Linked DNA regions of Pelagibaculum spongiae. The protein of the gene in region 1 interacts with the protein of each later gene in a pairwise test. Links are inferred from orthologs where the notes say so. Each region holds a gene or a part of one and is shown on either strand. Other genes may lie near its edges. The genes, in order: ybgC and secA.

The links.
Region 2: the proteins of ybgC (region 1) and secA interact in binary tests that used the Escherichia coli proteins (3 or more experiments, as listed by UniProt). The link is inferred for Pelagibaculum spongiae from one-to-one orthologs.

What each region holds. Positions count from the first base shown.
Region 1 is NZ_QDDL01000003.1:4,851-8,130, reverse strand. What follows is about bases 326-3,280. They hold ybgC (tol-pal system-associated acyl-CoA thioesterase), read left to right. Parts: upstream 326-1,567; coding sequence 1,568-1,993; downstream 1,994-3,280. Other genes in these bases: tolA (cell envelope integrity protein TolA), read left to right, coding at 3,124-3,280; tolR (protein TolR), read left to right, coding at 2,691-3,116; tolQ (protein TolQ), read left to right, coding at 1,990-2,682; ruvB (Holliday junction branch migration DNA helicase RuvB), read left to right, coding at 492-1,565; ruvA (Holliday junction branch migration protein RuvA), read left to right, coding at 326-490. In the rest of the region: more of ruvA, read left to right, coding at 1-325.
Region 2 is NZ_QDDL01000001.1:515,466-519,038, forward strand. The notes cover bases 218-3,465. They hold secA (preprotein translocase subunit SecA), read right to left. Parts: upstream 3,130-3,465; coding sequence 418-3,129; downstream 218-417. Other genes in these bases: argJ (bifunctional glutamate N-acetyltransferase/amino-acid acetyltransferase ArgJ), read right to left, coding at 218-346; DC094_RS02235 (M23 family metallopeptidase), read right to left, coding at 3,270-3,465. Also shown: more of argJ, read right to left, coding at 1-217; more of DC094_RS02235, read right to left, coding at 3,466-3,573. UniProt on the Escherichia coli protein: Required for protein export, interacts with the SecYEG preprotein conducting channel.

The DNA.
Region 1 (3,280 bases):
TATGTCGGTGCGTGAAGATGACCAGTCACTGTTTGGGTTTTTAAAAGAAAAAGATCGCCAGTTGTTTCGCACTCTGATTAAAGTCAGCGGTGTAGGGCCAAAATTAGGCTTAGCGATTTTATCTGCATTAGATGGCGACGATTTTGTTCGCTCGGTGCGTAATAACGATATTGCGATGCTGGAGCGAGTTCCCGGCATTGGCAAGAAAACTGCCCAACGCTTAATGGTTGAGATGGTTGACCGGCTTAAGGCTTGGCAAATTAACTCAAGTGCTGATGACTTGTTGCCGCTACATGATGGTGTTGGCAAGGGAGCAGATAACCTAGCGTTTGCAACGCAAGAAGCGATTAGCGGACTAATTGCGTTGGGTTATAAAGAAAAAGACGCAGATAAATCGATTCGTGCCGCAGCTAGTCAGATTGATATTACAGATGATCTAGATAGCGCCGCGCTGATTAAATTAGCGCTTAAGCAAATGATGAGAAGATAATATGGCGATCGAGCAGGATCAGCTATCGGTAAAGATTCAGCCAGAACCTCGCACTCAATCAGGGGCTGAACCAAGAATCATTACTGCTGAAACACTGGGGCCAGAAGAAGCTCAAGATCGTGCGATTCGTCCCAAACTATTAGCAGACTATGTCGGCCAGCCCTCGGCCAGTGAGCAGCTAGGTATTTTTGTTCAGGCGGCTCGCGCCAGAAATGAACCACTGGATCACACGCTAATCTTTGGGCCGCCGGGTTTGGGCAAGACCACTTTGGCCAATATTCTGGCTAATGAGATGGGGGTGGAGATGAAACAAACCTCCGGCCCAGTATTGGAAAAGGCCGGTGATGTTGCAGCAATTCTGACCAATCTTGAGCCAAATTCGGTGCTGTTTATCGATGAAATTCATCGATTAAGTCCGGTGGTGGAAGAAGTGCTTTATCCGGCGATGGAAGATTACCAGATCGATATTATGATCGGTGAAGGCCCGGCTGCCCGTTCGATAAAACTCGATTTACCACCATTTACCCTAGTAGGTGCAACAACTCGAGCAGGCTTGCTGACTTCGCCATTACGTGACCGATTTGGCATTGTTCAGCGGCTGGAGTTTTATAATGTTGCTGATTTATCCTCAATCGTGACACGTTCCGCTGGTATTTTAGGCTTGCCGATGGACGCTGAGGGCGCAAATGAAATTGCCCGCCGTTCACGGGGAACGCCGCGTATTGCCAATCGTTTGTTACGCCGGGTACGAGATTATGCCGAAGTAAAAAGTGATGGCAGAATTACTGGAGAAATAGCGGATGCGGCACTTAAAATGTTAGATGTCGACCGTTGTGGTTTTGATCAGCAAGATCGTCGACTACTGAAAACGATCATTGAAAAATTCGATGGTGGTCCAGTGGGATTAGATAATTTGGCTGCAGCGATTGGTGAAGAAAGAGATACCATCGAAGATGTGCTCGAACCTTATTTAATTCAGCAAGGTTACATAATGAGAACCCCACGTGGCAGGATGGCGACTCGCCATGCTTGGCAATATTTGGGGCTGGACCAACCGAATGATGGAGATGCGTAATTATGTCTGCTGCAGTATTTAGCTGGCCGGTTCGTGTGTATTACGAAGATACCGATGCGGGTGGTGTGGTTTATCACGCCAATTATCTCAAGTTTATGGAACGTGCGCGCAGCGAATGGATCAGAGATCTTGGCTTTTGCTTAGAACAAGTGTCTGCTGATCTTGGCGTAGTGTTTGTAGTGCGCAGTTCTAATTTAGAATATTTACGCCCGGCGCGCTTAAGTGAAATGTTGCGAGTTGAAGTATCTCCGGCAGCTGTAGGCAGAGCCAGTTTAACGCTAGATCAGGTAGTTCGTGCTGAAGGTGGCCAGGCTTGCGTAACGGCAACTATTGGTCTGGTATGTGTCGATGCGATCACGTTTCGTCCGGCTGCTTTGCCACAACAAATTCGTGATGCCTTTAATCAATATGGAGAAGATGTAAGGTGAACTCAGAGATTTCAATTCTCAGCTTGTTTATAGATGCTAGTTTGCTGGTTCAAGCAATTATGCTGTTGTTGGCAATTGCTTCGCTAGTTTGTTGGAGCATGATTTTTGCCCGCTTTAGTTATTTCAGAAAAACCATCTCAGGGATGGAGCAGTTCGAAGATAAATTTTGGTCAGGCATCGATCTCAGTCGTTTATACACCGAAGTTAATGGCCGGATTGCTGACGCTAGTGGTGTCGAGAAAATTTTTCATTCTGGTTTTAAAGAATTTATTCGGTTACGTAAGCAAGCCAATATGGATTCATCGATGGTCATGGAAGGCACCCATCGAGCGATGCGAGTAACACTTAACCGAGAAAATGAAAAACTTGAAAATCATTTAAATTTTCTAGCAACTGTGGGTTCTACCAGTCCTTATGTTGGGCTTTTTGGCACGGTGTGGGGAATTATGCATTCCTTTATTGCACTGGGGTCAGTCCAGCAGGCAACGCTAGCGATGGTTGCACCAGGTATTGCAGAGGCGCTAGTTGCTACGGCGATGGGTCTATTTGCGGCAATTCCTGCGGTGGTGGCTTATAACCGCTTTGCTAATAACGCCAATAAAGTGGCTGGTCGCTATGACACTTTTATGGAAGAGTTTTCCGGTATTTTGCATCGTCAGGCGCATGCGCGCCCTGAAACTGCGGCCTGAGGTTAGCTATGGCACAACCGAATAAAAGCTTTCGCCCGGTGGCAGAAATCAATGTGGTTCCCTACATAGATGTCATGCTGGTATTGCTTATTATCTTTATGGTGACTGCACCATTATTGACTCAAGGTGTAATGGTCGAGCTTCCTTCAGCCGATGCCGAGGCACTAGATTCTGATTCTGAGAATCCGATTATTGCTACTGTGGATGCTGATGGTACTTACTACCTGAATTTTTGGCAGGATGGCAAGGCGCCGATTAAGGAAATTGATATTCCAACGTATGTTAATGCAGAACTTTCGATTAATCCTCTGCGGCCAGTAATGGTCCGTGGTGACGAGTCAGTTGGCTATGGACAGGTGGTTCGCTTAATGACTTTGTTGCAGGCCGGTGGTGCTAAGTCGGTGGGGTTAATGACTGAGTCGCAGGAAAATTGAGGTCGTAGTGAATTCGAATTATCTGTTATCAATTATTGGTTCCGTTTTATTGCATCTGGGTTTGGGCACGCTGGTTTTCTGGCAAACCGATTTTTCAATTGAGACGCTGGCGCAACCAAAGGCAAAGAAAGTTGAAGTCGTTCAGGCGGTAGTTGTTGATGCCA
Region 2 (3,573 bases), on another replicon or contig:
TAGAAAATGGCAGTACAGCCTCAATCGGTTGGTCGGTTTTTTTAGCTAGCGCAGCACAACAGTCAAGCGCATCCTGCATACCTTGCTGACCGGTACCTGCATTCGCATTACCTGTATTGACTAACCAGTACCGACTAGATTGCAATTGCATATGCTGCTTGGCCAAAGTAACTGGTGCGGCACAAAAACGGTTTTTAGTAAAAGTAGCGGCAGTTTCTGAACCTTGCACTAGCGACATAATTACCAGGTCTTTACGATCCGGATAGCGAACACCTGCTTTGGTAGTACCTAGAGCAAAACCTTTTACCGGGTTCATTTCTGGAAATTCACCTGTACCCACAGCCATTATTTTTCTCCGCCAAATTTAAAAAAATGGCTCCATTTCGGAGCCATTTGTTTATCGAGTTTTTTTAACTTTTAAGCAAGCTTGCCGTGGCATTGTTTGTACTTTTTACCCGAACCACAAGGGCAGGGCTCATTTCTGCCTACCTTATCACTACGTCGGAAAGGTACATTAGCACCATCGGTACCGGTTGCTTGGCTTGTTTCTGCCTGTTGATTCATCTCTTCGCGCGCATACTCTAACTGCTCTAGTTCGGCTGCACGACGACGGCGCTCTTCTTCCAGCTCCTCAGCTTCATCTTGGCTTTGCACTTGAATAAAGCTCAACAACTTAATGACTTCAGCTTTCAACTCATCTAGTAAATTGCTGAATAATTCAAAGGCTTCTTTTTTATATTCTTGCTTAGGGTTCTTCTGCGCATAACCACGGAAGTGGATACCCATACGCAAATGATCCATTGCAGCCAAATGCTCTTTCCACAACCGATCTAGCGTTTGCAGCATCAGGCTCTTTTCAACCTGGCGGAAAATATCCGATCCAGCCTGCTCAACCTTGGTTTGATAAATAGTAACCAGCTCATTGTGAATCTTGTCGCGCAGCTTCTCAGAGTCCAGCTTATCATCCTCATCCAGCCACTGCTGTAATGGGAATTCAGTTGCAAACTGCTGAGCAATCGCTTGCTCTAATCCTTTAACATCCCACTGCTCTTCCAAACTTTGCAGTGGAACATACGAACCAAACACAGTATCCAGTACATCTTCACGAACTGTATTAACGGTTTCAATAATTTCTTCAGATTCTAGCAACTCATTACGCTGCTGGTAGACTACTCGGCGTTGATCGTTAGCAACATCATCATATTCCAGCAATTGCTTACGGACATCAAAGTTACGACCTTCAACTTTACGCTGAGCATTTTCAATCGCTCGACTCACCCAACGGTGTTCAATCGCTTCACCTTCTTCCATACCCAGCTTCTGCATCATTCCAGAAACTCGATCAGAAGCGAAAATTCGCATTAAATCATCTTCTAATGACAGATAGAAACGACTGGAACCTGCGTCACCCTGACGACCAGCACGACCACGCAACTGATTATCGATACGTCGAGATTCATGGCGTTCAGTACCCAAAATATGCAGACCGCCAGCAGTCAATACTGCTTCATGGCGCTTTTTCCAATCAGCCTTAACTGCATCAATTTCTTCTTGAGTTGGATTTTCCAGCAGATCTAACTCTGCATTTAAATTACCACCCAACATAATATCGGTACCACGACCAGCCATGTTGGTTGCAATCGTTACCTGACCTGGTAAACCGGCAGTCTCAACAATTTCGGCTTCTTTAGCATGAAATTTAGCATTCAGAACATTATGCTCGATACCTGCTTTTTTAAGCATGTCCGATAAAAATTCTGAAATTTCAATTGATACCGTACCAACCAAAACCGGTTGTTTCTTCTCAGCACATTCTTTAATAGCTTCAACAATTGCATTGAATTTATCGGTCTGATTCAGATAAACCAAGTCGCCATGATCTTTACGCTGCATAGGTCGGTTAGTTGGAGTAACCACCACTTCCAAGCTGTAAATTTGCTGGAATTCAAAAGCTTCAGTATCAGCAGTACCGGTCATGCCACCCAGTTTTTGGTAAATACGGAAATAATTCTGAAAGGTGATAGACGCAAGCGTTTGGTTCTCATTTTGAACCGATACACCTTCTCTAGCTTCGATAGCTTGGTGCAAGCCATCTGACCAGCGACGGCCTTCCATGGTTCGACCTGTATGCTCATCAACGATAATAACTTGATCATTACGAACAATATAATCGACATCTTTCTGGAACAAATTATGCGCACGTAACGCCGCATTAATATGATGCAGTAAGCTAACACCGGAAGCACCGTATAAAGTGTCCCCCTCATCCATCATGCCAGCATCAACTAACAATTCTTCAATTTTCTCATGACCCTGGTCAGTCAGGAAAATTTGCTTGCTCTTTTCATCTACCGAAAAGTCACCGGGACCTTCTTCTTCTTGCTGACGTTCTAGCTGAGGTGCCAGAACATTCATCTTATTGTACAACTCAGAGCTGTCTTCAGCTGGACCAGAAATAATCAACGGCGTTCTAGCTTCGTCGATCAGGATCGAATCCACTTCATCGACAATTGCGAAATTCAGCGGTCGCTGAACCTTGTCTTCGGCGCGAAATGCCATATTGTCTCGAAGATAATCGAAACCATATTCATTATTTGTGCCGTAGGTAATATCACAAGCATAAGCCTGCTGCTTTTCCGGAGGCTGCATACCTGAAAGGTTTACCCCAACAGATAGACCAAGGAATTCATATAATGGACGCATCCACTCGGCATCACGCTTTGCAAGGTAGTCGTTCACGGTAATAACGTGAACACCTTTGCTGGTTAATGCATTTAGGTAGATAGGTAGGGTTGCCATCAGGGTTTTACCTTCGCCTGTGGCCATTTCAGAGATCTTGCCCTGGTGTAGCACCAAGCCACCAATCATCTGAACGTCATAATGGCGCATACCCATCACTCGAACCGATGCTTCTCTTGCAACAGCAAATGCTTCAGGCAGCAACTTATCCAATGTTTCACCATTGGCGATGCGCTCACGGAATTCCGCTGTTTTAGCAATTAATTGTTCGTCGGTGAGTTTTTGAAGGTCGGGCTCAAGTACATTTATCTGTTGAACAGTTTTGTTCATGCCTCGAACCAGCCGCTGATTGCGACTTCCGAAAATCTTGGTAAATACTTTACTGATCATGTGGCAGTAGCTATCCGTTGGTTGCCTGCCCTTTCTTGCAGGAGATAAGGCATTCTAGCGTCTTATTCTAACGCCGTGAAATAGACTGTGGGCAAGATCATCCAAAAAATTCTGGCCACACAGCGAATTTACGATGATTTCTATCGTAAATATCGTGAAGGATTAACATGGCGACCATTTTTCAAGACTTCAAGGTGTACATGAGGTCCCGTTGATCGACCACTCGATCCCATCTTGGCTATTACCTGTCCTTTTGCAACCAAATCCCCCCGTTTTACAACCAACTGGCTATTATGCCCATATCGAGTGACCAGCCCATCAGCATGACTTACCTCAACCATTTGCCCATAACCATACCGCTTGTCTGCCCATGTGACGACCCCTCCGGCAATTGCAGTGACTTCACTGCCAAGTTTTCCGGCAAAATCGATGCCCTTATGCAGT